2 regions of the Cellulomonas sp. NPDC057328 genome follow, and region 2 is predicted to be linked to the other one. Evidence: predicted binding sites of a transcription regulator. Region 2 holds the regulator's gene; the other holds the start of a gene.
The links. Region 2 encodes HrcA, which represses chaperone genes, less so after heat shock. Its sites were predicted from a motif close to TTNGCACTCGNNNNNNNCGAGTGCNAA; they were not measured.
Positions count from the first base shown of each region.

Region 1: the regulator HrcA is predicted to act here: its motif matches at 1,591-1,617, upstream of ACFUMH_RS02515 (Hsp20/alpha crystallin family protein).

Region 1 is NZ_JBHUZW010000007.1:7,760-11,257, reverse strand. Features, by position in the region: gene ACFUMH_RS02520 (hypothetical protein) at 63-875, opposite strand; gene ACFUMH_RS02515 (Hsp20/alpha crystallin family protein) at 1,043-1,501, opposite strand; gene ACFUMH_RS02510 ((deoxy)nucleoside triphosphate pyrophosphohydrolase) at 1,722-2,201, opposite strand; gene ACFUMH_RS02505 (LuxR C-terminal-related transcriptional regulator) at 2,344-2,580, opposite strand; gene gcvH (glycine cleavage system protein GcvH) at 2,917-3,288, opposite strand; gene gcvT (glycine cleavage system aminomethyltransferase GcvT) at 3,380-3,498, opposite strand, start outside.
Region 2 is NZ_JBHUZW010000076.1:14,347-17,844, reverse strand. Features, by position in the region: partial or broken gene ACFUMH_RS13375 (hypothetical protein) at 1-503, shown strand, start outside; gene ACFUMH_RS13370 (DUF3097 domain-containing protein) at 603-1,460, opposite strand; gene hrcA (heat-inducible transcriptional repressor HrcA) at 1,614-2,645, shown strand; gene dnaJ (molecular chaperone DnaJ) at 2,706-3,498, shown strand, end outside.

The sequences.
Region 1 (3,498 bases), on a different contig from region 2:
CGGCCGCACCCGGCGGGCACGGCGTCCGGCGCGACGCGACGGGACGGGACGGCGGCCTCCCGTCAGGTTCGCGTCGCGGTGGTGCCCCGCCCGCGCCGGCGCAGGCCCCGGTGCAGCAGGACCCCGGCACCGGCCGCCGCGACCGCCGCACCGACGGGCAGGAGCCAGGCCGGTGCGGCGTCGGCGCGGGCGCCGGGGGGAACGGTCGCACCTCCGCCCGCCATCGCGCTCCGCGGGTCGGTCGGCGGCGCCTGCACGGCGGGGGCCCGGGCGGCATCGCCGTGGCGCGCCTCGAGCTGCTCCTGGAACTGCTCGACCGGCACCCGGGACGCGATCTCGGCCCGGCTGCTCTCCGACAGCGGCGCGATCCCCTGCGGCACGTGGAGGAAGTACGCGTCGAGAGGTGCGTCGAACACCACGGTGGCGTCGTCGGGCAGGGCCTGCAGCGCGGCGGCCAGCGACGCGTCGTCGTCGAAGAACGCGAGGCCGACCCGCCCGCGGTCGCGGAAGGCGCTGACGACGCCGACCGGTTCCCCGCCCCGCGTCAGCGGTGCGACCCACTGCTCGAGCGCGGCCGTGGGCGCGGCGCCCGTCGTTCCGGCGATGAACTCCCGCGTCCAGGCGGTCAGCGCGACGGGCGTCCCGACCTGCACGCCGACGTACCCGATCACCGCCTCACGGTCGGTGGTGACCGCCCCTTCCTGGCTCTCCGCGATCAGGGCCGCAGCCTCGTCGGCGAACCACGTGACGGCGTCGGCAGGGACGACCGGCGGCTCGGCGGCCGACGGCGGGGCGACGAGCAGGGCCGTGGTGCCGGCGACGGCACCGGTCAGCACGGTACGGACGACGGCTCGTGCGGTGGTCGTCGTCCTCACCCCCGTGCCCTCGGTCCACCACGGCGGTCACGCCGGTGGGAGGAGTGTTCACCCGGGGGCGACGGCTCCACAAGGACGGTGGCCGCCGGCGCAGCGACGGCCCCGCTCCGGGCGGGAGCGGGGCCGTCGTGGGGGACCGTCGGGGACCGTCGGGTGCGGCCGTCGTGTCAGGCGGTCGCGTCCGCCGGCTGGGCCTCGACGTGGCCGGCCTCGATGGACGTCGGCCGGGCGCCGTGCTGCACCTCGATGCGGCGCGGCTTCGCCTCCTCCGCGACCGGGATCGTCAGGGTCAGCACGCCGTCGGCGTACGTCGCCGAGATGCGGTCGAGCGCGAGGCCGCGGCCCACGGTGAGCTGCCGGGCGTACGTGCCGGACGGGCGCTCCTTCGCGAGCCACTGCACGTCGTGCTCGGTGCGGCCGGACCGCTGCGCACGGACCGTCAGCGTGCGGTCCTCGACGTTGACGTCGATCGTGCCCGGGTCGGCGCCCGGCAGGTCGACGTGCAGCACGTAGTGGTCGCCGTCGCGGTACAGGTCCATCGGCATCGACGCCGACGCGCGGTCGGCCGCGAAGACCTGCGCGAGCACGCGGTCCATCTCCTGGAACGGGTCGAAACGAGTAGCCACGCCCCTCACCTCCTCGACGTGGGGCCTCGGACCTCCCGGGCCCCGGTGCGTCCCGGTGCCCTCCGGCACCGGTGGCTACAGGCAGATATCTAGCACTCTCGGGTCGAGAGTGCCAGCCCTCGCGACACGCTGTTCGCGCACGGAGAACGCCTCGCGCGGACGTCGGGGGACGCCCGCGCGCGGCCTGCGGGAGCGGGGTGGGGAGGTCGGACGGGACGGGTCAGGCGCTGCGGCCCATGCCGGGTCGCGCGTCCGTGCCGGCGCCCGGCCCCGAGCCCGGGAACGTCGCGACGAAGGCGCTCAGCCCCTCGACGATCCGCACGTCGGCGTCCAGCCACGGCACGTCGTGCCACTGGCCCTGCGGGAGCCAGCGGAGCTCGTCGTGCTCCACGAGCGGCTCGGGCTCGCCCTCGACGATCTCCGCGAACCACAGCCGCATGACGTACCGGTCGGACAGGCGCCAGGCGCCGTCGTCGGGCCCGAGGAGCTCGACGCCGAGGCCGACGCGGACGCCGAGCTCCTCGCGGAGCTCGCGGTGCAGCGCCTCCTCGGGCGACTCCCCGGGGTCGACCTTGCCCCCGGGGAACTCCCACCTGCCGGCGAGGCTGGCCGGCGTGGCACGGCGCGCCGCGAGGAGGAGGCGCGGGTCATCGAGGTCGTCGACGACGGCGGCGGCCACGACGAGGACGGGCGGCGTCATGCGGGCAGTCTGCCAGGCACGCGTCACGGCCGGGTCACGAACCGGGCCGGACGGGCCGCAGCCGCACGCGCCCCCGTCCGACGTCCGCTCACCCCCGGCGGACGTCGAGCGGGTCGTGGGACCGCACCCGGAGGGTGGTGCGTCAGCGGATGCCGTGCGCGACCGCCCAGGCGACGGCCTCGGCGCGCGTGGAGGCACCGATCTTGCGGTAGACGCTACGGACCTGCGACTTGACCGTGTTGCGCGTGACGAAGAGGCGGGTGGCGATCTCCTCGAGCGTCACGTCCTCGGCGAGCTCGGCCAGCACGACGCGCTCGCGCCGCGTGAGCGAGTGGCCGGTGAAGGTCGCCGCGGTCTCGCGGGTCTCCAGCATGCTCATGATGTCCTCCGGTGGGCGGCGGGGTCGGACCGTCCGACCCCGCGAGGGCTGCGTACCGGATGAGAGGGACGTGCGACGGTCCTATGACGGGACTTTCGCCACCAGTTCTCTCCGACCACCGACGGTTCCCCCCGCGGTGCCGATCGCTGCACCGAACAAGACGGTCCGGGACCCGCTCTGATACACGCAGGTCACGGTCCGTCGCCAGCACTGTGCGCCCGATCACCCGTTCGGGGCAAGCACCCGTCAGGTGGAGACCACCGATCGATCACCCGTCCGGAGCAGTCGGGTCCGATTCGTCTGGGAGGTCTCACCCACGGCCGCCCGCAGGTGGCGTCAGGGGTTGAGCGCGCCGTACTCCTCCGCGGACAGCAGCGGGCCGGTCTCCGCGACGTCGACCCGCAGCAGCCAGCCGGCGCCGTACGGGTCGGCGTTGACCACGGACGGGTCGTCGACGACGCCCTGGTTGACCTCGACGACGGTGCCCGTGACGGGCGAGTACAGCTCCGAGACGGACTTGGTCGACTCGATCTCGCCGATCACCGAGCCGGCGGTCACGGTGTCGCCGACGCCCGGCAGCTCCACGAACACGATGTCGCCGAGCGCCTCGGCGGCGACGGACGTGATGCCGACGGTCGCGGGCGACCGGTCGTCGATCCACTCGTGCTCGGCGGTGTACTGCAGCGTGACGGGCAGCTCGGCGGCCATGGGTGCTCCTGTCGGGGCGAGGTCGGGTGCGGGCGGTGCGGGTGGTGCGGGTGCGGCGGTGGTGCGGCGGTCGCGCGGGCGCGCGACGTCGTCACCGGGGACGACGGTAGAAGGGCAGCGGCACGACGCGCACGGGTTCGCGCCGACCGCGCACGTCGACGGCCAGCTCGGTGCCCTCGGCGGAGACCTCGGGCGTCACGTACGCCATCG
Region 2 (3,498 bases):
CGCTCTCGGCGATCGGCTTCGGCGTGGGCGGCCTCGTGCTCGGTGCGCTGACGGTCCTGCTGTCGGCGCTGTGGCTGGCGGCGTACGTCCGGGCGGCCCTCAAGGTCGCGGACGGCCGTCAGGTGACCGTGGGCGACATGTTCGACCTCTCCCACGCCGGGCCGGTGTTCGTGGTCGGCCTGCTGATGACGGTCGCGTACCTCCTGGTGGGCTGGGTGCCGCTCCTCGGACCGGTGCTGCTGCTCGCGGTCGTGTACCTCGTCTTCTTCGCCGTGCACTTCGTGGTGGACCGCGGGCAGGGCGCGATCGACGCGATCCGCTCGAGCGTGACCGTGCAGACGCGCGAGATCGGCACGTCGATCCTCGTCGTGCTCGTGGCGTGGCTCGTGTCGGCCGCGGGGGCGGCGGTGTGCGGCGTGGGCGCCCTCGTGGGCACGCCGGTCGCGATCCTCATCTCGGCGTACGCGTTCCGCCGGCTGACGGGCGGCGTCGTCGCGCCCTGACGTGCCGGGCGCGCGACGCGACGCCTCGCGACGTGCCGTGCCGTGACGACGACGCCCCCGCCGACCGGCGGGGGCGTCGTCGTGCCGGGCGACGGGGCGTCAGGCCGTCACGAAGTCGATGAGCTCCTCGACCCGCCCGAGCAGGCTCGGCTCGAGGTCGGCGTAGCTGCGCACCGACCGCAGGATCCGCACCCACGCGCGGGCGACGTCGGCCTGGTCGTCCGCCGGCCACCCGAGCTCGCGCAGGATGCCGCGCTTCCACTCGGTGCCGCGCTCGATCGTCGGCCACGCGGTCAGGCCGAGCCGCTCGGGGCGCACCGCCTGCCACACGTCGACGTACGGGTGCCCGAGCACGAGCACCGTGCCGGCGGGTGCGGACCGGACGACCTCGGCGGCGATCCGGCTCTCCTTCGAGCCGGGCACCAGGTGGTCCACGAGCACGCCGATGCGCCGGTCCGCCGTCGGGCGGAAGTCGCGCACCGCGTCGGCGAGGTGGTCGACGCCCTCGAGCAGCTCGACGACGACGCCCTCGACGCGCAGGTCGTCGCCCCACACCTTCTCGACGAGCTCGGCGTCGTGCTTGCCCTCCACCCAGATGCGGCTGCCCCGGGCGACGCGCGCCCGGGCGTCGTGCACGGCGACGGACCCGGACGCCGTGCGGGCCGGCCGCGCGGGCGCCGCGCGGGTCACGGGCGGGACGAGCACGACGGGCTCGCCGTCCACCCAGAACCCGGGGCCGAGCGTGAACGTGCGCGTGCGGCCGCGGCGGTCCTCCAGCACGACCACGTGCTGGCCGCCGGACTTCTCCACGCGCACCACCGCGCCCACCCACCCGGTCTCGACGTCCTCGACGACCAGCCCCGTCTCGGCGGGCTGGTCCCGCGACGTGCGCGCGGGACGGTGATGCCGGGTCGGGCCGGCGGACAGGACGTCGGGGCCGTAGCGGTCGTGGCTCACGCGGGCACGGTAGCCGCCCGCCGCGGCGTGCCGTGCCGGCGCCGCGCGGCTCGGCGTAGAATTGGCACTCGCGCTCGTCGAGTGCTACCCCCGGGGCGTCGCCCCGGGCGTGGAGCACCGGGAGCGGACCCGCGACGCACGGGAGGAGGGGCCATGAGCGAGGACCGTCGGCTGGACGTCCTGCGCGCGATCGTCGAGGACTACGTCGCCACGCGCGAGCCCGTGGGCTCGCGCGCGCTCACGGAGCGCCACGCGCTCGGGGTGTCGCCCGCGACGATCCGCAACGACATGGCCGCGCTCGAGGACGCCGGGCTCATCGTGCAGCCGCACACCTCCGCGGGGCGCGTGCCCACCGACCTCGGCTACCGGGTCTTCGTGGACCGGCTCTCGGGCGTCAAGCCGCTGTCCGCGGCCGAGAAGCGGGCGATCGGCACGCTGCTCGAGCAGGCGGTGGACCTCGACGACGTCATCGACCGCGCGGTCCGGCTGCTCGCGCAGCTCACGCAGCAGGTCGCGGTCGTGCAGTACCCGTCGCTGCGGCGCTCGGCGCTGCGGCACGTCGAGCTGGTGCCCGTCGGCGCCCGGCACCTGCTGGTCGTCATCATCACCACCACCGGCCGGGTCGAGCAGCGCACGCTCGAGCTGCGGGAGGACGTCGACGAGGCGGTGGTCGCGCGGCTGCGCGTCCGGCTCAACGTCGCGGCCGCGGGCCTGCGCCTCCCGGACCTCGACGTCGCGCTCGACGCGCTCGCGGAGGAGTTCGCCTCGGAGTTCGCGGCCGACGGCTCGGCGCTCGCGCGTGCGGTCGTGGCGGTGGTCGGGGAGACCCTCGCGCAGGAGCGCGAGGAGCGCGTCGTCGTCGCGGGCGCCTCGCACCTCGCCCGCAGCGCCGGTGCGGACTTCCCGCACACGATCGGCCCCGTCCTCGAGGCGCTGGAGGAGCAGGTCGTGCTCCTGCGTCTGCTCTCGGAGATGGCGGAGGACACCGCCGGCGTCGCGGTGCGCATCGGGCGCGAGACGCAGCACGAAGGGCTCGCGGAGACGAGCATCGTGACGAGCGGCTACGGCGCGGAGGGCGGCGTGGCCGTGCTCGGCTCCGTGGGGCCGCTGCGCATGGACTACCCCGGGACGATGTCGGCGGTGCGGGCCGTGGCCCGCTACCTCACGCGCATCCTCGCCGGCTGACCGGCAGGGCCGACCCCATCCGACGGCCCCCCGACGAGCAGGAAGCGAAGAGCACCCCACGTGACGGACTACTACGAGATCCTCGGCGTCGCGCGCGACGCCACCCCGGAGCAGGTCAAGAAGGCGTACCGCAAGCTCGCCCGCGAGCTGCACCCCGACGTCGCGGGCTCCGACCCGGCCGCCGAGGAGCGGTTCAAGGACGTCTCACGCGCCTACGACGTGCTCGGCAACCCCGAGAAGCGGCGCGCGTACGACATGGGCGCCGACCCGGCGTCGCCCGGTGGCGGCATGGGGGGCGGCTTCGGCTTCCAGGACATCTTCGAGACGTTCTTCGGCGCGGGAGGCCCGGGCGCGCCCCGCGGCCCGATGCCGCGCGCGCGCCGCGGGCAGGACGCGCTCGTGCGCCTCGACGTGGACCTGGCGGAGACGACCTTCGGCGCGCACCGCGAGGTGCAGGTCGACACGGCCGTGCTCTGCCCCACGTGCGGCGGCACGTGCTGCCGCCCCGGCACGTCGCCGCGCACCTGCGAGGTCTGCGGCGGCCGCGGGTCCGTGCAGCGCGTCGCGCGGTCGTTCCTCGGCCAGGTCATGACGACGCAGCCGTGCGCCGCGTGCCACGGCTTCGGCACCGTCATCCCGGAGCCGTGCACGGAGTGCGCCGGCGAGGGCCGCGTCCGCTCGCGCCGCACCCTGTCGGTCGACGTGCCCGCGGGCGTCGACACCGGCACGCGCATCAAGCTCACCGGCCAGGGCGAGGTCGGCCCCGCCGGCGGCCCGGCCGGCGACGTCTACCTCGAGATCCGCGAGCGCCGGCACGACACGTTCGTGCGCAAGGGCGACGACCTGCACGCGA